2 regions of the Nonomuraea sp. NPDC047897 genome follow, and region 1 is predicted to be linked to the other one. Evidence: predicted binding sites of a transcription regulator. Region 1 holds the regulator's gene; the other holds the start of a gene.
What was found. Region 1 encodes HspR, which represses chaperone genes until heat shock. Its sites were predicted from a motif close to ANTTGAGTCNNNNNGACTCAANT; they were not measured.
Positions count from the first base shown of each region.

Region 2: lon (endopeptidase La) is a predicted target of HspR. The motif match lies at 1,475-1,497, and genes of this name have one in related genera.

Region 1 is NZ_JBIDCC010000004.1:481,280-492,959, reverse strand. Features, by position in the region: gene ACGF0J_RS12380 (sensor histidine kinase) at 1-643, shown strand, start outside; gene ACGF0J_RS12375 (response regulator) at 640-1,299, shown strand; gene ACGF0J_RS12370 (ABC transporter ATP-binding protein) at 1,380-2,270, shown strand; gene ACGF0J_RS12365 (ABC transporter permease subunit) at 2,267-3,007, shown strand; gene proC (pyrroline-5-carboxylate reductase) at 3,109-3,903, opposite strand; gene ACGF0J_RS12355 (proline dehydrogenase family protein) at 3,925-4,815, opposite strand; gene ACGF0J_RS12350 (hypothetical protein) at 4,907-5,401, shown strand; gene dnaK (molecular chaperone DnaK) at 5,557-7,425, shown strand; gene grpE (nucleotide exchange factor GrpE) at 7,425-8,057, shown strand; gene dnaJ (molecular chaperone DnaJ) at 8,080-9,261, shown strand; gene ACGF0J_RS12330 (heat shock protein transcriptional repressor HspR) at 9,265-9,615, shown strand; gene clpB (ATP-dependent chaperone ClpB) at 9,621-11,680, shown strand, end outside.
Region 2 is NZ_JBIDCC010000008.1:222,709-234,388, forward strand. Features, by position in the region: gene ACGF0J_RS19870 (sensor histidine kinase) at 61-1,344, opposite strand; gene lon (endopeptidase La) at 1,511-3,883, shown strand; gene ACGF0J_RS19880 (Fic family protein) at 4,005-5,159, shown strand; gene ACGF0J_RS19885 (hypothetical protein) at 5,264-5,422, shown strand; gene ACGF0J_RS19890 (methionine ABC transporter ATP-binding protein) at 5,495-6,445, shown strand; gene ACGF0J_RS19895 (methionine ABC transporter permease) at 6,477-7,133, shown strand; gene ACGF0J_RS19900 (MetQ/NlpA family ABC transporter substrate-binding protein) at 7,185-7,967, shown strand; gene ACGF0J_RS19905 (hypothetical protein) at 8,105-8,686, shown strand; gene ACGF0J_RS19910 (AMP-binding protein) at 8,822-10,357, shown strand; gene ACGF0J_RS19915 (hypothetical protein) at 10,431-10,562, shown strand; gene ACGF0J_RS19920 (helix-turn-helix domain-containing protein) at 10,932-11,680, shown strand, end outside.

The DNA.
Region 1 (11,680 bases):
GGCCGAGGAGGCTGTCCGCGCCGAACGCCGGCGGATCGCCCGCGAACTGCACGACGTCGTGGCCCACCACCTCAGCGTGATCAACGCGCTCGTCGGCGGCGCCCGCGCCACCCTCCCACCAGGACACGACGTCACCCGTGAGGCGCTGTCCAGCGCGGAGGGCACCGCCCGGCAGGCGCTGACCGAGATGCGCCAGCTCCTCGACGTGCTGCGGGCCGACGGCGGCGAGGGCGACGGCGCCGCCACCGGCGTCGGCGCCGCCCGCCTCCCCGCGCTGGTCGAGGAGGCCAGGACCGCCGGCCTGCCCACCACCCTGGCCGTCCGGGGCGAGGCCGCACCCCTGCCCACGGCCGTGGACCACGCGGTCTACCGCATCGTGCAGGAGGCCCTGACCAACACCCGCAAACACGCCGCCGGAGCCCGCGCCGACGTCATCCTCACCTACCGGCCAGAGGCCGTGGAGGTGGAGGTGGTGGACGACGGCGTCCCCGGGCACGCCGACAGACAGCCGGCCGCGTCGCCCGGGTTCGGGCTCGGCGGCATGGCCGAGCGCGTGGCACTGTGCGGCGGCGAACTGCAGACCGGCCCGCGCCCGGCAGGCGGCTTCCGGGTGCGCGCCCGCATCCCCCTGGAGCAGACATGATCGCGGTCCTGCTGGTCGACGACCACGCGCTGGTGCGCATGGGCTTCCGGCTGATGCTGGACGCGCAGCCGGACCTGCGCGTGGTCGGCGAGGCCGCCGACGGGGCCGAGGCGGTCGAGCGGTGCAGGCGGCTCCGGCCCGACGTGGTGCTGATGGACCTGCACATGCCCGGCGTGGACGGGGTCCGCGCCACCGAGCGGATCACCACCGAGCTGCCCGGCGTGCGGGTGCTGGCGCTGAGCACCTTCGACCTGGACGAGAACGTGGTGGCCGCGCTGCGGGCCGGCGCCGACGGGTTCCTGCCCAAGGACGTCTCCCCCGAGGAACTGGTCGAGGGCGTGCGGGTGGTGCACCGGGGCGAGTCGGCCGTGGCGCCCCGCCTGCTGACCCGCCTCATCGGCACGTTCGTCCGGGCCGAGAACCCCCGGCGGCCGGGCGCCAGCCTGGAGCTGAGCGGCCTGACCGAGCGGGAGCGCGAGGTCCTCGTGCTGATCGCGCGCGGCCGGTCCAACGGCGAGATCGCCGCCGACCTGGGCGTCTCCCCCTCCACGGTGAAGAACCACGTCACGAGCCTGTTCGCCAAGCTGGCCGTCAGGGACCGGGCCCAGGCCGTGATCGCCGCCTACGAGGCCGGGCTCGTCACCCCTGGAGCGTAGGACCGCGCTCCCACCACCCCCGGGACAGAACGGTTCCCCGGCAGGAAGAAGTCGCCCGTCCACGCCGCCACGCTGGACACATGACCTCGATACGGGCGACGAACCTCACCAAGCGTTACGGCGGGACCGTGGCCGTGGCGGACCTGTCCTTCGACGTCGAGCCCGGCCGGGTGACCGGTTTCCTCGGGCCCAACGGCGCGGGCAAGTCCACGACCATGCGGATGATCCTCGGGCTGGACCGGCCCTCGGGCGGCGCGGCGCTGGTGGACGGCAAGCCGTACCAGGAGCTGAGCCACCCCCTGCGCAAGATCGGCGCGCTGCTGGACGCCAAGGCGGTGCACGGCGGGCGCAGCGCGCGCAACCACCTGCTGGCCATCGCGCAGAGCAACGCCATCCCGTCGCACCGGGTCGAGGAGGTGCTGGACACCGTCGGCCTGCGCGAGGTGGCCGGACGGCGGATCGGCGGGTTCTCGCTGGGCATGTCGCAGCGGCTCGGCATCGCCGCCGCCCTGCTCGGCGACCCGGAGATCCTCATCTTCGACGAGCCGGTCAACGGGTTGGACCCCGACGGCATCCTGTGGATCCGCACGTTCATGCGCGACCTCGCGGCCGAGGGCCGGGCGGTCTTCGTCTCCAGCCACCTGATGAGCGAGATGGCGCAGACGGCCGACCACCTGGTGGTGATCGGCAAGGGCCGGCTGATCGCCGACACGAGTGTGCGGGAGTTCATCGGGCGCAGCTCCCAGGGGTACGTACGGGTGCGCTCGCCCCGGCTGGCCGAGGTGGCCGAGCTGGTCAGGGTCGGCGAGCCGCACCCCGACCACCTGCGCGTGACCGCGATGACCCCGCTGGAGATCGGCACGCTCGCCGCGCGGGCGGGGCTGCCGCTGGAGGAGCTGACCTTCGTCCAGCCCTCGCTCGAAGCGGCCTACATGGAGCTCACCAAGGACAGTCTGGAGTTCTCGTCGTGATCGACATCCTCAGGTCCGAATGGACCAAGATCCGCTCCGTCCGCTCGACCGTGTGGACGCTGGCCATCACCGCACTGCTCATGGTGGGCCTCGGCGCGCTGCTGTCGGGCTCGGTGGCCGCCTCCGAGGACGGCCCGGTCGATCCCGTCTCCGCGACGCGGATCAGCCTCAGCGGCATCATGCTCGCCTCGATGGGCACGGCCGCGCTCGGCGTGCTCGTGATCTCCGGCGAGTACCGGACGGGAGCCATCCGCACGACGCTCATGGCCGTGCCGCGACGCCTCAAGCTGCTGGCCGGAAAGATCATCGTGTTCACGGCGGTGGCGCTGACCGTGAGCATGGCCGCCGCGCTCGCCAGCTTCCTGATCGGGCAGGCCATCCTCGACGGCGCGACGCTCGGCGACCCGGGCACCGTCCAGGCGGTCGCCGGGACCGGGCTCTACCTGACGGCGTGCGGCCTGTTCGGGCTGGCGCTGGGCGCCCTCATCCGGCACACGCCGGGCGCGATCGTCTCGGCCGTCGCCCTGATCCTCGTGCTGCCCCCGCTCACCAACGGGCTGCCCGGCCGGTGGGGGCAGCTCGTGCGCGACCACTTCACCTCGAACGCCGGCATGGAGGTGGCCTTCCCCTCCGAGGCCAACCAGCTCGGCCCGTGGAGCGGCTTCGGCGTCTACCTCGCCTGGATCGCGATCGTGCTGATCCCCGCCGCGGTCCTGCTGCGTCGCCGTGACGCGTGATGCGCCGTTGCCCCGGTGCGATGACCCGGGTCCACTTCCGGGGTCGGCCGGAACCCGGGATCAGCCGGAGGGTCGGCCGGAGCGCGAGGTAGGCCGGAGGGTCAGCCGGAGGCGAGCTGGCGGCCGCGGTCGCGGGCGGCCTCGATCGCGGCCAGGAAGGCGGCGCGCACGCTGTGCCGTTCGAGCTCGGCGATCGCCGCGATCGTGGTGCCGCCGGGCGAGGTCACGGCCTCGCGCAGGATCACCGGGTGCTCGCCCGAGTCGCGCAGCATCACGGCCGCGCCCACGATCGACTGGGTCACCATGTCGAGCGCGGCCGCCCGCGGCATGCCGAGCAGGATGCCCGCGTCGACCATGGCCTCGACCAGGTAGAAGAAGTAGGCGGGCCCGCTGCCGGACAGCGCGGTCGCGGCGTCCTGCTGCGACTCGGGGATGCGCAGCACCTTGCCGACGGGCTTGAGCAGGTCTTCGGTGTGCCGCAGGTGCTCCTCGCCGGCGTGGGCGCCGGCCGAGATGACGCTCATCGCCTCGTCGAAACGGATGGGCGTGTTGGACATGACCCTGACCACGGGCACCTCGACGCCGAGGCGCTGCTCGACGAACGCGGTGGTGATGCCGGCCGCCGCGCTGATCACCAGGCGGCCGGCGGGCACGTGCGGGGCGATCTCGCCCAGCAGCGACGCCATGTCCTGCGGCTTGACGGCGAGGATCAGCGTCTCGGCGGCCTTGGCGGCCTCCGGGTTGGACATCGTGCGCACGCCGTAGGTCTCGCGCAGCGCCTGCGCGCGCTCCGGCCGGCGGGAGGTGGCCACGATGTCGGCCGGCTTGAAGCCCGCCCGCAGCAGCCCGGACAGCAGGGCCTCGCCCATCTTGCCCGTGCCCAGAATCGCAATCACGCCAAGCAGCCTATCGGCTCGCTAACTCCTGCTCAGCAGCGAGCGGAGGAAGAAGGCGAGGTTGTGGGGGCGCTCGGCCAGCCGGCGCATGAGGTAGGGGTACCAGTCGTCGCCGTAGGGCACGTAGACCCGCACCTGCGCGCCCAGCCTGGCCAGCCGCCGCTGCTCGGCGGGCCTGATGCCGTAGAGCATCTGATGCTCGTACGCCGAGAAGTCGCGCCCGTGCAGCACCGCCAGCGCCGAGGCGATCTCGACCAGCCGGGGGTCGTGCGTGGCGACCATGGGGTGGCCGGAGCCGGCCATGAGCACCCTGAGGCAGCGCACGAACGACCGGTCGATGTCGGCCGGCGAGGTGTAGGCGCCGGGCGCCGTGTAGGCGCCCTTGCACAGCCGCACCCGTGCCCCCTCGGCGGCCGCGAGCCGGGCGCAGCGCTCCTCCGCCTCGGGCAGGTAGGCCTGGACGACGACGCCGACGGAGGGGTGCTCCTTGCGCAGCGTGGCGTGCACCGAGTGCAGCCCGGCGATCGTGTCGTGCTCCTCGGCGTCGAGGGTGAGCGTGATGCCGCGCAGGGCCGCGTGCTCGCAGATGGTGGCGGCGTTGTCGAGCGCGAGCTGCTCCGACAGCCGCAGGCCCAGGGCGGTCAGCTTGACCGACACGTCGGACCCCTCGGGCAGGCGGCCGAGCAGCGCGAGGTAGGCGCGCACCTCGCCCTCGGCCTGCGCCCGGTCGGTCACCTCCTCGCCCAGGTGGTCGGCGGTGACGAGCAGCCCGTCGCGGGTCAGCTCGGAGACGACCGCGCCCACGTCCTGGGCGACGTAGCGCCTGACCACGTCCCTGGTCAGCGGAGAGGTGGACACGAGGCGCTCGACGCGCTCGCTCCTGGAGGCGGCTAGCAGGACCTGACGAAGCACGTAACCACCCTAGTCCTCGCGTCCGGTCGGGCCCGCCGCATCCGGTCGTGAACCGCTCGGCGGCGCGGTCCGTCGTAGGGGTATGCGAACGATGACAGCGACTCTTCTGGCCGGATGTCTGCTCGCGGCGAGTTGCGGCACGGAGACGCCCGACGGGCGTGCCGCCTCGTCCACCGTCCCCTCCTCCAGCACGCCGGTCTCCGCCACCGCGGTGTCCACCGGCACCGCGTCCACCGGCACCGCGTCCTCAACGCCGCCCACCGGCGGGCCGGCCAAGGGACCGGAGCCGGTCAAGCCGACGGGCGACGCGATCGACGTCCGCAAGGTGCGCTGGACGAAGGCCAAGCCCGTCGCCAAGGGCCGCAAGGTGCAGCTCGTCTGGATGTCGGGCGTCGCGCCGTGCACCGTGCTCGACCGGGTCAAGGTCACGGAGACGCGCAAGCGCGTCACGATCACCCTGTACGAGGGCACCTCGCCCAAGGCGAAGAACGTCTCCTGCATCATGATCGCCATCGAGAAGACGACCACGGTCAAGCTCAAGGCCCCGCTCGGCAAGCGCCGGATCGTGGACGGCGCCAAGAGCTGACACCCACGGCGATTCGAGCACGCCGACGGCGAACATGAGGGAATGCGCAGGCCGTCCTTGGGGTTGAGTCGAGTAGGCTCAAGACGTTTGACAAAGACACCCGTCATTCGTACCTTGAGTCTGACCGACTCAACTTTGACTACAAGGACGTACTCATGGCACGTGCGGTAGGTATCGACCTGGGGACGACCAACTCCGTCGTCTCGATCCTCGAGGGCGGTGAGCCCACCGTCATCGCCAACGCGCAGGGCTCGCGGACCACGCCGTCCGTGGTCGCCTTCGCGAAGAACGGCGAGGTCCTCGTCGGTGAGGTCGCCAAGCGGCAGGCCGTCACCAACGTGGACCGCACGATCCGCTCGGTCAAGCGGGAGATAGGCACCACCTGGTCCAAGGAGATCGACGGCAAGAAGTTCTCTCCGCAGCAGATCAGCGCCTTCGTCCTGCAGAAGCTCAAGCAGGACGCCGAGGCCTACCTGGGCGAGAAGATCACCGACGCCGTGATCACCGTCCCGGCCTACTTCAACGACGCCCAGCGCCAGGCCACCAAGGAGGCCGGCACCATCGCGGGCCTCAACGTGCTGCGCATCATCAACGAGCCGACCGCGGCCGCCCTGGCCTACGGCCTCGACAAGGAGGAGGACCAGACCATCCTGGTCTTCGACCTCGGCGGCGGCACCTTCGACGTGTCCCTGCTCGACGTCGGCCAGGAGGACGGTCACGGCTTCGTCGAGGTCAAGGCCACGTCCGGCGACAACCACCTCGGCGGCGACGACTGGGACCAGCGCGTCGTGGACGAGCTGGTCAACAGGTTCAAGAACGCCCACGGCGTCGACCTGGCCAAGGACAAGATGGCCCTCCAGCGCCTGCGCGAGGCGGCCGAGAAGGCCAAGATCGAGCTGTCCAGCCAGTCCGAGACGACGATCAACCTGCCCTACATCACGGCCTCGGCCGAGGGCCCGCTGCACCTCGACGAGAAGCTGACCCGCGCCGAGTTCCAGCGGCTCACCGCCGACCTGCTCGAGCGGACCAAGGGCCCGTTCCACCAGGTCATCAAGGACGCCGGCATCAAGGTCGCCGACATCGCCCACGTGGTGCTCGTCGGCGGCTCGACCCGCATGCCCGCCGTGTCCGAGCTGGTCAAGGAGCTGACCGGCGGCAAGGAGCCCAACAAGGGCGTCAACCCCGACGAGGTCGTCGCCATCGGCGCCGCCCTGCAGGCCGGCGTGCTCAAGGGCGAGGTCAAGGACGTCCTGCTGCTCGACGTGACCCCGCTGTCGCTGGGCATCGAGACCAAGGGCGGCATCTTCACCAAGATCATCGAGCGCAACACGACAATCCCGACGAAGCGCTCGGAGGTCTTCACCACGGCCGAGGACAACCAGCCGTCGGTGCAGATCCAGGTCTTCCAGGGCGAGCGCGAGATCGCCTCCTACAACAAGAAGCTCGCCACGTTCGAGCTGACCGGCATCGCCCCGGCGCCGCGCGGCATCCCGCAGATCGAGGTCACCTTCGACATCGACGCCAACGGCATCGTCAACGTCTCCGCCAAGGACCTGGGCACGGGCAAGGAGCAGACGATGACGATCACCGGCGGCTCCGCGCTGCCGAAGGACGACATCGAGCGCATGATGCGCGAGGCCGAGTCCTACGCCGAGGAGGACAAGAAGCGCCGCGAGGAGGCCGAGGTCCGCAACAACGCCGACGGGCTCGCCTACCAGACGGAGAAGTTCCTCCGCGAGAACGACGACAAGGTCCCCGGCGAGATCAAGACCGAGGTCAACGACGCGCTGGCCGAGCTGAAGAAGGCACTGGAGGGCACGGACACCGACGCGATCCGCACCTCCGCCGAGAAGCTCGCCACGGTCAGCCAGAAGATGGGCTCGGCGATCTACGCCCAGAGCCAGCAGTCCCCCGGCGAGGGCGCCCCGCAGGACGCCGCGCCCGGTGAGGGCGCCCAGGCGAAGGCCGACGACGACGTCGTCGAGGCCGAGATCGTGGACGACGAGCCGAAGAAGGACAAGTGATGCCGCCGCGTGACAACGGACACGAGCACAGCGAGCCGGTGATCCGCGACAACCGCAAGATCGACCCCGAGACGGGCCGGGCCCGGGTCAGCTCGGACGGCAAGCCCGAGCAGCCCGCCGAGGCGCCGGCCGACGGCGCGGCCGCCGGGGCCGGGGCCGGCACGACCGGCGAGGACGCCGAGCTGCAGGCCCAGCTCGCCGAGCGGACCGCCGACCTGCAGCGTCTCCAGGCCGAATACACCAACTACCGCAGGCGGGTCGAGCGTGACCGCGTCGCGATGCGCGAGCAGGCCGTCGCCGGCGCGCTGACGGAGCTGCTGCCGGTGCTCGACGACATCGGCAGGGCCCGCGACCACGGCGAGCTCACCGGCGGCTTCGCGAAGGTGGCGGAGTCGCTGGAGGCGGCGGTCACCAAGCTGGGCCTCAGCCCGTTCGGGCAGAAGGGCGAGCCCTTCGACCCGACCGTCCACGAGGCGCTGATGCACAGCTACTCGCCGGACGTGACGGAGCCGACCGCGGTCGAGGTGCTGCAGCTCGGTTATCGCATGGGTGACCGGGTGCTGCGCCCGGCTCGGGTGGCCGTGGCCGAGCCCGACGACGCCCCCCCGGCGTCCGCAGACGACGACAACTGACCAAGAGGACGAAGGGCCATAGATGAGCACCAAGGACTACCTGGAGAAGGATTACTACGCCGTCCTTGGTGTGCCCAAGACCGCCACCGCCGACGAGATCAAGAAGGCCTACCGGAAGCTGGCCAGGCAGTACCACCCCGACACCAACCAGGGCGACACGGCCAAGGAGACCAAGTTCAAGGAGGTCTCCGAAGCCTACGACGTCCTGTCCGACGGCAAGCGCCGCAAGGAGTACGACGAGGCGCGCACGCTGTTCGGGTCGGGGATGGGCGGCCAGCGTCCCGGCGGTGGCGGGTTCCCGTTCGACTTCGGCGACCTGTTCGGCGGCACGGCCGGCCAGCCGGGCGGCGCCGGGGCCGGCGACCGTCTCGGCGACCTGTTCGGCGGGCTGTTCAACCGTGGGGGCGGCACGACCCGCACCACGACCAGGACCACCAGGCCACGCCGCGGCCAGGACGTCGAGTCGGAGGTCACGCTCACGTTCACCGAGGCGGCCGAGGGCACCACGGTGTCGCTCCGGCTGACCAGCTCGGCCGCCTGTACGGCGTGCAGCGGCACGGGAGCCAAGGCGGGCACGACCCCACGGGTCTGTCCGACCTGCGAGGGCACCGGAGCGGCCAGCCGCAACCTCGGCAACTTCGCCTTCTCCGAGCCCTGCCGCGACTGCAAGGGCCGCGGTCTGCTCGTGGACGACCCCTGCCAGGTGTGCGAGGGCAGCGGCCGGGCCAAGAGCACGCGCACCATCCAGGCGCGCATCCCCGCGGGGGTGGCCGACGGCCAGCGGGTCAAGCTCAAGGGCAAGGGCGCGCCGGGCGAGAACGGCGGGCCCGCGGGTGACCTCTACATCCAGACCCACGTCAAACCGCACGCGGTGTTCGGTCGGAGCGGCGACCACCTGACGATCACCGTGCCGGTGACGTTCTCGGAGGCCGCGCTCGGCGCCGAGATCAAGGTGCCGACCCTGAAGGGCATGCCGGTCACCCTGCGCATCCCCGCGGGCACGCCCAACGGCCGCACCTTCCGGGTGCGCGGCCGCGGCGCCACCCGCAAGGACGGCACCAAGGGCGACCTGCTCGCCACCATCGAGGTGCTGGTGCCCAAGACGCTCGACGACAAGTCACGCGACCTCCTGACGGAGTTCGCCACCGCTGCCGCGGGCGACGACCCGCGGGCTGATCTCATTCAGAGAGCCAGAAGCGAGTAGCCGATGGACGCCAACTATTTCGACCTGTCCGACGACACTCCCGTCTATGTGATCTCGGTGGCCGCCCAGCTTTCGGGCCTGCATCCGCAGACGCTGCGGCAGTACGACCGGCTGGGGCTGGTGTGCCCGGGTCGCACGGCCGGGCGCGGCCGTCTCTATTCGACACGTGACATCGTCCAGCTGCGCGAGGTGCAGCGCCTGTCCCAGGAGGAAGGCATCAACCTCGCCGGCATCAAGCGGATCCTGGAGCTGGAGAACGAAGCTCTGCGGCTGCGTGAGGAGGTTCACCGGCTGCGCGCCGAGATGCAGATGGTCAAGGCGCTGATCCGCTACGAGCTGCCACCGGGGGCCTAGAACAGATGGACTACAAGCTCACTCAGAAGAGCCAGGAAGCGCTCTCCGGGGCCATGCGGCGCGCCGCCGCCGAAGGCCACCCGGAGATCGCGCCGGCGCACCTGCTGACGACGCTGCTCAGCCAGACGGGCGGCACCGCCGTCCCGCTGCTGGAGGCCGTGGGCGGCGACTGGAAGGCGCTGCGCGCCAGGGCGGAGGAGCTGCTCGCCGCCCTGCCCAAGGCGCAGGGCTCGACCGTCAGCGCGCCGTCGAGCTCGCGACAGCTCCTGACCGTCATCAACACCGCCGCCCAGCGCGCCAAGCGCCTGGAGGACGAGTACGTCTCCACCGAGCATCTGCTCGTGGGCCTGGCCACCGACGGCGGCCAGGTGGCCGAGCTGCTCAAGGCGCAGGGGGCGACGCCGCAGGCACTGCTGGACGCGTTCGAGAAGGTGCGCGGCCACGCCCGCGTCACCAGCGAGACGCCCGAGGACACCTACCAGGCGCTGGAGAAGTACGGCGTCGACCTCACCGAGCGGGCCCGCGGCGGCCGGCTCGACCCGGTCATCGGCCGCGACTCCGAGATCCGCCGGGTCGTGCAGGTCCTGTCCAGGCGCACCAAGAACAACCCGGTGCTGATCGGCGAGCCCGGCGTCGGCAAGACCGCCGTGGTCGAGGGCCTGGCCCAGCGGATCGTGGCCGGTGACGTGCCCGAGTCGCTGCGGGGCAAGCGGCTCATCTCACTCGACCTGGGCGCGATGGTGGCCGGCGCGAAATACCGCGGCGAGTTCGAGGAGCGGCTGAAGGCCGTCCTGTCCGAGATCAAGGAGAGCAACGGGCAGATCGTCACCTTCATCGACGAGCTGCACACGGTCGTCGGCGCCGGGGCCGCCGAGGGCGCGATGGACGCGGGCAACATGCTCAAGCCCATGCTGGCCCGCGGCGAGCTGCGCATGATCGGCGCCACGACGCTCGACGAGTACCGCGAGCGCATCGAGAAGGACCCGGCGCTGGAGCGGCGCTTCCAGCAGGTGTACGTGGGCGAGCCGACCGTCGAGGACACGATCGCGATCCTGCGCGGGCTCAAGGGCCGCTACGAGGCCCACCACCAGGTGCAGATCGCCGACAGCGCGCTCGTCGCCGCCGCCGCGCTGTCCGACCGCTACATCACCAGCAGGTTCCTCCCGGACAAGGCCATTGACCTGGTCGACGAGGCCGCCTCCCGGCTGCGTATGGAGATCGACTCCCGTCCCGTGGAGATCGACCAGCTCCAGCGCAACGTCGACCGGATGAAGATGGAGGAGCTGGCGCTGTCCAAGGAGACCGACGAGGCCTCCGTCCAGCGGCTCGAACGGCTCCGCAAGGAGCTGGCCGACCGCCAGGAGGAGCTCAACGCCCTCGTCGGCCGCTGGGAGCGCGAGAAGGCCGGGCTGAACAAGGTCGGCGAGCTGAAGAAGCAGCTCGACGAGGCGCGCGGCGCGGCCGAGCGGGCCCAGCGCGACGGCGACTTCGAGGCGGCGTCGCGGCTCATGTACGCCGAGGTGCCCCGGCTGGAGCAGGCCCTGCTGGAGGCGTCCGAGGCCGCCCAGCCCGAGGACGCCATGGTCAAGGAGGAGGTCGGCCCCGACGACATCGCCGAGGTCATCTCGTCCTGGACCGGCATCCCGGCCGGCCGCCTGATGGAGGCAGAGACGGCCAAGCTGCTGCGCATGGAGGACGAGCTGGGGCGGCGGCTCATCGGGCAGCGGCAGGCCGTACAGGCCGTGTCCGACGCCGTACGGCGCAGCCGGGCCGGCATCGCCGACCCCGACCGGCCGACGGGCTCGTTCATGTTCCTCGGGCCCACCGGTGTCGGCAAGACCGAGCTGGCCAAGGCGCTGGCGGAGTTCCTGTTCGACGACGAGCGGGCGATGACCCGCATCGACATGAGCGAGTACTCCGAGAAGCACAGCGTCGCCCGGCTGGTCGGCGCGCCTCCCGGCTACGTCGGCTACGAGGAGGGCGGCCAGCTCACCGAGGCCGTGCGGCGCCGGCCCTACACGGTGGTGCTGCTGGACGAGGTGGAGAAGGCGCATCCCGAGGTCTT
Region 2 (11,680 bases), on a different contig from region 1:
CCCTGCCCCCTTCGCCCCCGCGTCCGTGGCGGGTTTCCTCTCGGCTGGCGTCGCCCCCGCTCACGACGGCACCTCGGCAGCGGCGACGGGCAGGGTGGCCGCCACCTCGTAGCCGCCTCCGGCAACCGGCCCTGCCTGGAAGGTGCCGCCCAGCAGGGACGCCCGCTCCCGCATGCCCACCAGCCCCTGACCCGCTCCGGGCGCGCCGGCGGGGGCGGTGCCGGGGCCGTTGGCGATCCGCAGTCGTAAGCGGTCGCCGTCACGGGTGAGGGCGAGGGTGACCGCCGCCCCCGGCGCGTGGCGCATCGCGTTGCTGAGCGACTCCTGCACGATCCGGTACGCCGACAGGCCCACGGCCGGCGGGAGCCCGTCGAGCGAGCCGGAGCGCTCGACCCGTACGGTGAGGCCGGTGGTGCGGGCGTTGGCCACCAGCTCGTCGACCCGGTCGAGGCCGGGTTGCGGGGCCGTGTCGCTGCGCCCCTCCTCGTCGCGCAGCACGCCGAGCACCTGGCGCAGCTCGGTGAGGGCCTCCAGCGACAGCGTGCGGATCTCCGCCAGCCCGGCCTCCAACTGGGCGGCGTCGCCCGCGGCCTTCATCGGCACGGCCTCGGCCTGGATCGCGATGACGGACATGTGGTGGGCGACGACGTCGTGCAGCTCGCGCGCGATGCGGGCGCGCTCCTCCAGCACGAGCTGGGCGCCGAGGGCGAGCTGGGTGCGTCGCTCCTCCTCGACCAGCCGGGCCGTGGCGCTGCGCCGGATGCGCACGTTGTAGCCGAACAGGATCGTCACCGTGACGACGACCGTGCCTATGGGCATGCTGGCGGAGTCGATGATCCACATGGCCAGCACGCTGACGACCCAGACGGCGAACGTGATGGGCCTCGCGCAGCGCACCGCCACCGAGTAGAGCACCAGGGTGTACGTCACGATGAACGGCATCGTGTAGGGCATGCTCATGTCTTCGGCGGGACGCAGCGCGCCCACCACGAACAGGTAGGCCGGGATCAGCGCCAGCACCGTCCGCCAGGCGGCGAGCGGCAGACGGTCACGCAGCATCAGCGGCAGGGCGACCGTCAGGGCGGGCAGAGGCAGCAGGCCGTCGTTGACGGGCAGCGGGCTCTCCTCGTTCCACGATCCGGACTCGCTCAGCGTGCCCACGAACAGGACGTAGGCGAGCACGAGATCGGCCACCAGCGCCAGATGCACCCGCTGGAACGGCAGCAGCACGGCCAGCCAGCGCGGCGCCCTCGGGGCCGTCAACCGCCCCGTGCGCACCGGCGGCGGATCCGCTTGCCCCCGGAACAGCGCCAGCGCGAAGGGACGCACCGCTGCCGAGATCACCGGGCCAGCTTACGGGCCGGGCCGGGCTCCGCACATCAGCCCCAGGTCCTCATCCCCAGGTATGACTTACATGATTACGCTCGCTCTGAGCGAACACCGGCAGACAAGGGAACATTCGGAGGCTCTGATGAATTGAGTCCATACAACTCAACCCTTTGGAGTTCGCATGAGTGAGAGCTTGATCCTGCCGGTCCTGCCGCTCGATGACGAGGTCGTGCTGCCGGGCATGGTGGTGCCGCTGGACCTGTCCGACTCCGAGGTGCGGGCGGCCATCGACGCGGCCGAGTCGGCCGGCCGCGCATCCGGGCGTAACAAGCCGCGGGTGCTCCTCGTTCCCCGGATCGACGGCCGCTACGGCGCCGTGGGCGTGCAGGCCGTGGTCGAGCAGGTGGGCAGGCTGCCGGGCGGCGAGCCCGCGGCCGTGGTGCGCGGCGTCGACCGGGTGCGCGTGGGCACCGGCACCACCGGCCCCGGTGCCGCGCTGTGGGTGGAGGCCATCACCGTCGACCCGGCCCCGGTGAGCGAGCGCGCCCACGAGCTGGCCAAGGAGTACAAGGCGCTGGCCACCACGATCCTGCAGAAGCGGGGCGCCTGGCAGGTGGTCGACCAGGTCAACCAGATCGACGACCCCTCCGTGCTCGCCGACAGCTCCGGCTACACCCCCTGGTTGACCACGGCCCAGAAGGTCGAGCTGCTGGAGGCCGCCGACCCGGCCGACCGGCTGGCCCGCCTCGTCGAGTGGTCCCGCGAGCACCTCGCGGAGCTCGACGTGGCCGAGACGATCCGCAAGGACGTCCAGGAGGGCATGGAGAAGCAGCAGCGCGAGTTCCTGCTGCGCCAGCAGCTCGCCGCGGTGCGCAAGGAGCTGAAGGAGCTCAACGGCGACTCCGCGGAGAGCGAGGAGGAGGACTACCGCGCCCGGGTGGAGGCCGCGGACCTGCCGGAGAAGGTCCGCGAGGCCGCTCTCAAGGAGGTCGACAAGCTGGAGCGGACCTCCGACCAGTCGCCCGAGACCGGCTGGATCCGCACCTGGCTCGACACCGTGCTCGACCTCCCGTGGAACGAGCGCACCGAGGACACCTACGACATCAGTGGCGCGCGGTCCGTGCTCGACGCCGACCACACCGGCCTCGCCGACGTCAAGGACCGCATCATCGAGCACCTGGCCGTACGCAAGCGCCGCCAGGACAAGGGGCTCGGCGTGGTGGGCGGGCGCCGCAGCGGCGCCGTCCTCGCCCTGGCCGGCCCGCCCGGAGTGGGCAAGACCTCGCTCGGCGAGTCGGTGGCGCGCGCGATGGGCCGCAAGTTCGTCCGTGTCGCCCTCGGCGGCGTCCGCGACGAGGCGGAGATCCGCGGACACCGGCGCACCTACGTCGGCGCGCTGCCCGGCCGCATCGTCCGCGCGATCCGCGAGGCCGGCTCGATGAACCCGGTCGTGCTGCTCGACGAGGTCGACAAGGTCGGCGCCGACTACCGCGGCGACCCGACCGCGGCGCTGCTGGAGGTGCTCGACCCGGCCCAGAACCACACGTTCCGCGACCACTACCTGGAGGTCGAGCTCGACCTGAGCGACGTGCTGTTCCTGGCCACGGCCAACGTCCTGGAGGCCATCCCCGGGCCGCTGCTCGACCGGATGGAGGTCGTCACGCTCGACGGCTACACCGAGGACGAGAAGGTCGCCATCGCCCGCGACCACCTGCTGCCCCGGCAACTGGAGCTGGCGGGCCTGACGGCCGAGGAGGTCACGGTCGAGGACGCGGCGCTGCGCAGGCTGGCCGCCGAGTACACCCGCGAGGCCGGGGTCCGTTCGCTGGAGCGCTCGGTCGCCCGCGTCCTGCGCAAGGTCGCCGCCAACGACGAGCTGCCCGTCCGGGTGGACGCCGACGGGCTGGTCGGCTACCTCGGCCGGCCGCGGTTCGTGCCCGAGTCGTCGCTGCCGGAGTCGCGGCAGCGCACCTCGGTGCCGGGCGTCGCGACGGGCCTGGCCGTCACGGGCGCCGGAGGTGACGTCCTGTACGTGGAGGCGTCGCTGGCCGACCCCGAGACCGGCGAGACGGGCCTGACGCTGACCGGCCAGCTCGGCGACGTGATGAAGGAGTCGGCCAGGATCGCCCTGTCCTACCTCCGCTCGCACGGCGCGGAGCTGGAGCTGCCGGTCACCGCGCTGAAGGACCGCTCGGTGCACGTCCACTTCCCGGCGGGCGCGGTGCCGAAGGACGGTCCGTCGGCCGGCGTGACGCTGACGACGGCGCTGGCCTCGCTCCTGTCGGGCCGCCAGGTCCGCGGTGACGTGGCCATGACCGGCGAGATCTCGCTGACGGGGCGGGTGCTGCCGATCGGCGGCGTCAAGCAGAAGCTGCTTGCGGCGCACCGGGCGGGCATCACCACGGTGCTCATCCCGGCCCGCAACGAGCCCGACCTGGACGACGTGCCGCAGGAGGTGCGCGACGAGCTGACGATCCACACCGTCAGCGACGTGCGCGAGGTGCTGGACATCGCTCTCACCTCGGCGAAGGTCCCCGCCACGGCCGCCGCCTGAGCGCGGGCGGACGCCCCGCCGTACACCCTTCGAGGGGGAGCGGCGGGGCGTTTCGTGCGCTATAGATGGATAAATCATCCAGTGCTTTGACTGAATGATTCGTTCATGCTTTGCTGGCGGCATGCTGTACGCCACGCCCTCGCTCGACCCCGCCGACCAGGCGGTCCTCGCGGAGATCGAGGAGATGCGCCGCGACCTGAAGTACCGGCTCGCCGAGCCGCACCGCTGGGACGGCCAGCTCCGCAGGCAGCTCCAGGCCCGTGCCATCCAGGGATCCAACTCCATCGAGGGCTACCGCGCCAGCGTCGAGGACATCGAGTCGATCATGGCGGGTGAGGAGCCGCTGGAGACCTCGGGCGCGGTGGCGCGCGAGATCGCGGGCTACCAGCAGGCGTTGACGTACATCCAGGCACTGTCGCGGGCGCGGATCTTCCGTTTCGACGTGGGGCTGCTCCACGCGCTGAACTTCATGATGATCGGTCACCATCGCGACAAGACGCCCGGAGTGGTCCGTCCGGGCGGCATCTACGTGCGCGATTCCACGACGGGCGAGGTCGTCTACGAAGGACCGGACGCCGAGCTGGTCCCCGGCCTGCTGGACGAGCTCGTCCGCTGGCTGAACGAGGGTGACCTGGATGCCCCGGGCTACGTGCGCGCCGCCATGGCCCATCTGAACCTCGTCAAGATCCATCCGTGGCGCGACGGCAACGGCCGGATGTCCCGCGCGCTGCAGACCCTCGTTCTGGGGCGCGACCAGATCACCACACCGGAGTTCTGCTCGACCGAGGAATGGCTCGGTCAGCCGCGCGTCACGATCGACTACTACGACGTCCTGGGGGAGGTCGGCCGCCGCCGATGGAGCCCGCACGGCGACACCCTGTCCTGGGTGCGGTTCTGTCTGCGGGCTCATCATCTCCAGGCCCAGCGGGTGCGGCAACGGCTCGTCGAGGCCGGGGAGATCTGGGTGCTGCTGGAGAAGCAGGTCGACGCCGACGGGCTGAACATCCGGTCCGTGTCGGCGCTGTACGAGGTGTTCGTCAACCGCAGGCTGCGCCGCAGCCGCTACCAGGCGGAGGAGGGGCTCAGCCAGGGGCAGGCCGCCCGCGACCTGCGTGACCTGGCCGCCAAGGGCTGGCTGCGGCCGTACGGGGAGACCAAGGGCCGCTTCTACGCGCCCGGCCCGCGCATGGTGGAGATCAAGGCGGACTTCGCCGCCCGGGCGACGCCGCTGCGCGACCCGTACCGTGACGCGGATCACGCCAGCGGCCGGGAATAGCCGCATATCCCCATGTCGTTGGCATGACTTGTGAACGAGGCATACGCGAAAGGCCACCCGAGCGCCCACGGCGGCGCCCGGTGTCGCATGCGTATGGGGCGAATGTGCGCCATGGGCTGTCCGGCCCGCAGGTGCTGTCAGGCCGGCTGAGCAAGCCGCCGAGCAAGTCCGCCCGTTCCCTCCCCGATAGGTCACCCATGATCTCGCCAGGTTTCGTGCTGCGCAGGCTGAGCCACCTGCCGTTCCACCCCGGCACCCGCTGACCGCCGGTCTCTCGTTCCGGTCGTTGTTCGGTCCGCGCGGCGTGCGCCGCGTTCCAATGGTGGAGATGTTCCGTGATTCAGGTATCCGGCCTGCGCAAACTGTACGGTGACACCGTCGCGCTCGACGGGGTCGACCTGCGCGTGCGCAAGGGCGAGATCTACGGTGTGCTCGGTCAGAGCGGCGCCGGCAAGAGCACGCTGCTGCGCTGCGTCAACCTGCTCGAACGGCCCACCGCGGGCACCGTCACCGTGGCCGGGCAGGATCTGACGGCGCTGCCGGAGCGGGAGCTGAACCGCGCCCGCCGGCGCATCGGCATGATCCACCAGCATTTCGCGCTGCTCTCGTCGCGCACGGTCGCCGGAAACGTGGCCTTCCCGCTGGAGGTCATGGGCGTGCCCCGGGCCGAACGGCGACGCCGGGTGGCCGAGCTGCTCGACCTCGTCGGCCTCGGCGGCCGGGGCGGCGACCACCCGCACCAGCTCTCCGGCGGCCAGAAGCAGCGCGTCGGCATCGCCCGCGCCCTGGCCGGGGACCCGGCCGTGCTGCTGTCGGACGAGGCCACCTCGGCCCTCGACCCGGCCACCACGGACTCCATCCTCGACCTGCTCAGGCGGCTCAACGCCGAGCTGGGGCTGACGATCCTGCTGATCACCCACGAGATGAACGTCGTCAAGAGCGTCTGCGACTCGGTCGCCATCATGGCGGACGGCCGGGTGCGGGAGTCGGGCCGCATCGCCGACCTGATCAGGACGCCGGGTTCGCGCCTGACCAGGGACATCTTCCCGCTGCCCGAGCCGGCGCCGGCCGGCTCGGTGACGCTGACGTTCACCGGCGACCCGCAGCGGCCGGTCGTGTCGGAGGCGGTGCGCAAGTTCGACGTGCAGATCAGCATCCTGGGCGGCTCGATCGAGGAGCTGGCCGGCGGCTCCGTCGGCCGGTTGCGGGTCGCGATCACCGGCGAGAGTGAGCCCGCGCTGGCCTACCTGCGCGAGCGCGGGCTGCTGGTGGAGGTCGCCCCGTGAGCCGCGACCGGTCCGTGACGGAGGAGAAGCGATGACCTGGGACGAGATGGCGCCGCTGCTGGGCGAGGCCACCTGGCAGACCGCGCAGATGGTCGGCTGGTCCACCCTGTTCACCGTGCTCCTCGGGCTGCCGCTGGGTGTGGCCCTCGTGGTGTTCGACCGGGGCGGGCTGCTGCCGCTGCCGGCGGTGAAGGCCGTGCTGGGCGTGGTCGTCAACGTGGGCAGGTCGCTGCCCTTCATCGTGCTGATGATCGCGATCATCCCGTTCACCCGGCTGGTCGTGGGCACCACGATCGGCACGGCGGCGGTGGTGGTGCCGCTCACCGTCGGCGCCGTGCCGTTCTTCGCGCGCCTGGTCGAGACGGCGCTGCGCGAGGTGGGCACCGACGTGGTGCAGGCCGCCCAGGCCATGGGCGCCGGCCGTACGACGATCGTCGGCAAGGTGCTGCTGCCCGAGGCGCTGCCGGGGCTGGTGGCCGGGCTGACCGTCACCGTCGTGGCGCTCATCGGCTACTCCGCGATGGCGGGCACCGTCGGCGGGGGAGGGCTGGGCGACCTCGCCGTCAGGTACGGCTACCAGCGGTTCGAGACCCTGATCATGATCGTGACCGTCGTGGTGCTGGTCGTGATCGTGCAACTCATCCAGAGCCTGGGCGACGTGGTCGCCCGGCGTCTGTCCCACAAGTAAGGAAAAGTAATGAAATTTCGAAGCATTGTAGGCGCTGCTGTCCTGTCGCTGTTGCTGACGGCATGCGGGGCGTCGCAGTCCGTCACCTCCGGCCCGGCCGAGTCGGCCGACACCGTGCTGAAGGTCGGCGCGAGCCCGGTGCCGCACGCCGAGATCCTCACCTACGTCAAGGACAACCTGGCCCCCGCCGCCGGGCTCAAGCTGGAGATCGTCGAGTTCACCGACTACGTGCAGCCGAACGTGCAGCTCGGCGAGGGCCAGCTGGCCGCCAACTTCTTCCAGCACAAGCCCTACCTGGACGACTTCAACGCCTCCAAGGGCACCAAGCTCAGCTTCGTCACCCCTGTCCACCTGGAGCCGCTCGGCCTTTACTCCAGGAAGGTGACGGACCTGTCCGCGCTGCCGAACGGCGCCGCCGTGGCCGTGCCGAACGACGCCACCAACCTGGGCCGGGCGCTCAAGCTGCTCGCCGACAACGGCCTGATCACGCTGAAGGACGGCGCCGGCACCGCGGCCACCGAGCGGGACGTGACGGGCAACCCGAAGAACCTGGCGTTCAAGCCGCTGGAGGCCGCGCAGCTCCCGCGCTCGCTCGACGACGTCGACGCCGCGGTGATCAACGGCAACTACGCCATCGAGGCCGGGCTCAAGCCCGCCTCGCAGGCCCTGGTGCTGGAGAAGGCCGAGGGCAACCCGTACGCCAACGGCCTGGTCGTGGCGGCCGGACACGAGAAGGACACGAACATCGTCACCCTCGGCAAGCTGCTGCAGGACCAGAAGGTCAAGGACTTCATCAAGCAGAAGTACGAGGGCTCGGTGATCGCCGCCGAATGATATTGATATTTCCGATAGATCAGGAAATGGCTTGCATTTAGGGCTATAGCGCTTCTCAAGGCATTTGTAAGCATTCAGCAATGGGGTCGGCGTACGAATACGGGGACAGCGACACCTCTCCCGAGGAGGACCCGACCATGCGAATCGTCTCGCGCATCCTGATCGGCGCCGCCGCGGCCACCGCCGTGGCCGTCGGCGCCCCGGTCGCCGCCCAGGCGGCGACCTCGACCGGTGCCCAGTCCGGCGCCCAGTCCGGCTTCGAGGCGGACTGGGGCCCCTACTTCTCCGGCGACCACCGGGCCAAGGCGACCGGCCACGTGAGCGTGGAGAAGAAGCCGTACAAGCACTGGTACTGGAAGACCGTCGTCGTCAAGAAGAAGGTCTGCAAGCCCGGCCAGAAGCACTGCAAGATCGTCATCAAGAAGACCAAGAAGCGCGCGTGGGTGTGGAAGCACCGCGACGTCTTCACCGTGCACAGCACCCTTTCCTCGAAGAAGTGGTGGGGCGGCAAGAAGTGCGCCTGGGAGACGTTCAAGGTCGTCGAGCACGACGGCGACACGTACTTCCGGAAGTTCCGCAACTGCACGAAGTTCCCCGCCGAGTTCTCCTTCTCCGGCAAGGACGCCGCGCACATCCTGGTGAAGGTGAGCCGGGGCCACTTCGGCGGCCCGACCGGACAGCACTCCGACTGGAAGGACGTCTACCACGCGGCCGCCTGATGCCGAGGCGGCGACGGGGCCCACGCCCCCGTGCGGCACGGCGGGGCCGCGATCCCGGAGGACCCGTGGATCGCGGCCCCGCCCGCGCGGGCGGAGATCCTGGCGCCGGCGGCAGCGGCCGAATAGTGTTCGGTCATGCATCCGGGAGTCATCGCGGCAGCCACCCCCGACAAGCCCGCTGTGATCATGGCGGGCTCCGGCGAGATCCTCACCTACCGCCGGCTGGACGAGGAGTCCAACCGGCTGGCCCACCTCCTGCGCGCCGCCGGGCTGCGGCGCGGCGACCACATCGCCTTCATGCTGCCCAACCACCCCCTCTTCCTGGCCGTGGCCTGGGCCGCCCACCGCGCGGGCCTGTACTACACGGCGATCAGCTCCCGGCTGCTGACCGAGGAACTCGCCTACATCGTCGACAACTGCGCCGCCAAGGTGTTCGTCTCCAGCGCCGAGCTGGCCGGTGTCGCCACGTCCATCACCGAGGCCACCCCCGGCGTCGAGCTGCGGCTCATGCTCGACGGCGGCGCCGAGGGCTTCACCTCCTACGAGGACGCGGTGGCCGGGATGCCGGTCACCCCCATCGCCGACGAGTCGCAGGGCGCCGACATGCTCTACTCGTCCGGCACCACCGGCCGGCCCAAAGGGGTCAAACCGGGCCTGCCGAAGGCGCCGCTCACCGAGCCCGGCATGCTCTACCGCCTCATCGAGGGCCTGTTCAAGCCGGACGCCGACAGCGTCTACCTCTCGCCCGCCCCGCTCTACCACGCGGCGCCGCTGCGCTACTGCATGACGTTCCAGCGGCTCGGCGCGACGGTCGTGGTGATGGAACGCTTCGACCCCGAGCGCTACCTCGCGCTGGTCGAGCGGCACGGGGTGACGCACACCCAGCTCGTGCCGGCCATGTTCGGCAAGCTGCTCAAGCTGCCCGAGGAGACCCGCAAGGCGTACGACCTGTCGTCACTGCGCTGCGCCATCCACGCCGCCGCGCCCTGCCCGGTCCCGGTCAAGGAACAGATGATCGACTGGTGGGGGCCGATCATCCACGAGTACTACGCGGGCACCGAGGGCAACGGCTTCCTCTACACCGACTCCCACGACTGGCTCGCCCACCGGGGCACCGTGGGCCGTTCGCTGCTCGGCACCGTGCGCGTCTGCGACGCGGCCGGCGACGAGCTGCCCGTGGGGGAGCGGGGGCTGGTCTACTTCGACAGCGGCATCCGCTTCGAGTACCACGGCGACCCCGGCAAGACCCGCTCCGTCCAGGACCCCCAGGGGCGGGGCTGGACCACCCTCGGCGACATCGGCCACCTCGACGCCGACGGCTTCCTGTACCTCACCGACCGGCTCTCGTACATGATCATCTCTGGTGGGGTGAACATCTACCCCCAGGAGGCCGAGAACGTCCTGTCGGTGCATCCCAAGGTCGCCGACGTGGCCGTCTTCGGCGTGCCCGACGAGGAGATGGGCGAGCAGGTCAAGGCCGTGGTGCAGCCCGTGTCGATGGCCGAGGCGGGACCGGCGCTGGAGGCCGAGCTGATCGCGTACTGCCGGTCCCGGCTGGCCGCGTACAAGTGCCCCAAGTCGGTCGACTTCCGGGCCGAGCTGCCCCGCCACGCCACGGGCAAGCTCTACAAGCGGCTGCTCAAGGACGAGTACTGGGCCGCCGGCCGCTGAACCGCCGCCATTGACGCCGCCCGCGGGCCGCTCGACACTGAAGGCCACCTGTGCCGGCCCGTTGGGGGGCGTCATGCCCGAATGGCTGCTCGCGGTCCTCTTCCTCGTCGGACTGTTCGGCGTCGGAGGCGCCGTCTACGCGGTCCTCATCTGGCGGGACCGGGGCGACCCCGCGATCGGCGACGGCATCCCGACGCGTGACTGACACCTGCGACGCCCGGGTGTAGGTACCTGTGACCTACGACCTGAGGCATGCCAACGGGCGCGGCGAAATCGGTGCGGAGCCCCCGCACCGGTCACGCCGACCTTTTCAGGCCTCACCCACCGGCCCGTTGTAGACGAGCTTCGCGCTCTCTGCCGGGACGATGATGTCGGCCACCTCGACCACCTGCTCGCCGGCGAAGAACGTGTAGGCGGTGCGCATGACGTCGTGCTGGTTGCCTGGCGGACGACGCCCTCGGCCGCCTGATACTCGGCGGCCAGTTCGTGTCACAGAGCCGTTCTTCCCATGGCACGTGAAAGGTCCTGAGCCTTAGCCTGAGTCTGTCGAGGACGTCAGGAAAGGCCAGGACCTATGTCCCCTGAAGCTAGCACGGGAATCGACCAGAACGAGGCGATAGGGCGGCGTATCGCGCGCAAGCGCCGACGCGCAGACCTGACTCAGCAAGAGCTGGCTGATCTCGCCTACGTGAGCCGCAGCCTGATCCAGCAGGTAGAGACGGGGAAGAAGCCCGCGACGCCGTCCCTCGTCGCGGCCATCGCGACAGCTCTGCACCTCGACCCGGCAGAGCTCTACGGCCAGCCGTACCGGGGCGCCACTGCTCACGCCGACCGTATCCACGCGGGGATCGCGGAGATACGGCGGGCCCTGTCCTACATCGACTCTCCGCCGGAGTTGGAAGCGCCGCCCCGCCCCCTCGACACGCTTGCGGCCGAAGTCGAGACGCTGCGCCGTCTGTCCCTCGACGCCCGCCACGTGCAGGTGAGCGCCCGTCTCCCGGCCGCGCTCGCCGAGCTGTCGGTCCACGCCTACGAGCGGGATCAGCCCCGCGCGTGGCGGCTGCTCAACGGCACGCAGGCCATCGCCGCGTCGCTGGCCCGCCGCCTCGGCTACAACGATCTGGCCGCCTTCGGCATCGAACGGGCCGCCACGGCGGCGGCACGTTCCGACGATCCCAACCTCTCCCACCTGGTGCAGCTTTCCAGGGCGCTGCTCATGATGACCGCCGGCGCTTGGGGGCCGGGCTTGAAGCTTGTGCGCCGCGCCGGTGACGGCATGGATCGCGACACCATGGAGGCCCGGGTCGTGTACGGCGCTCTCCA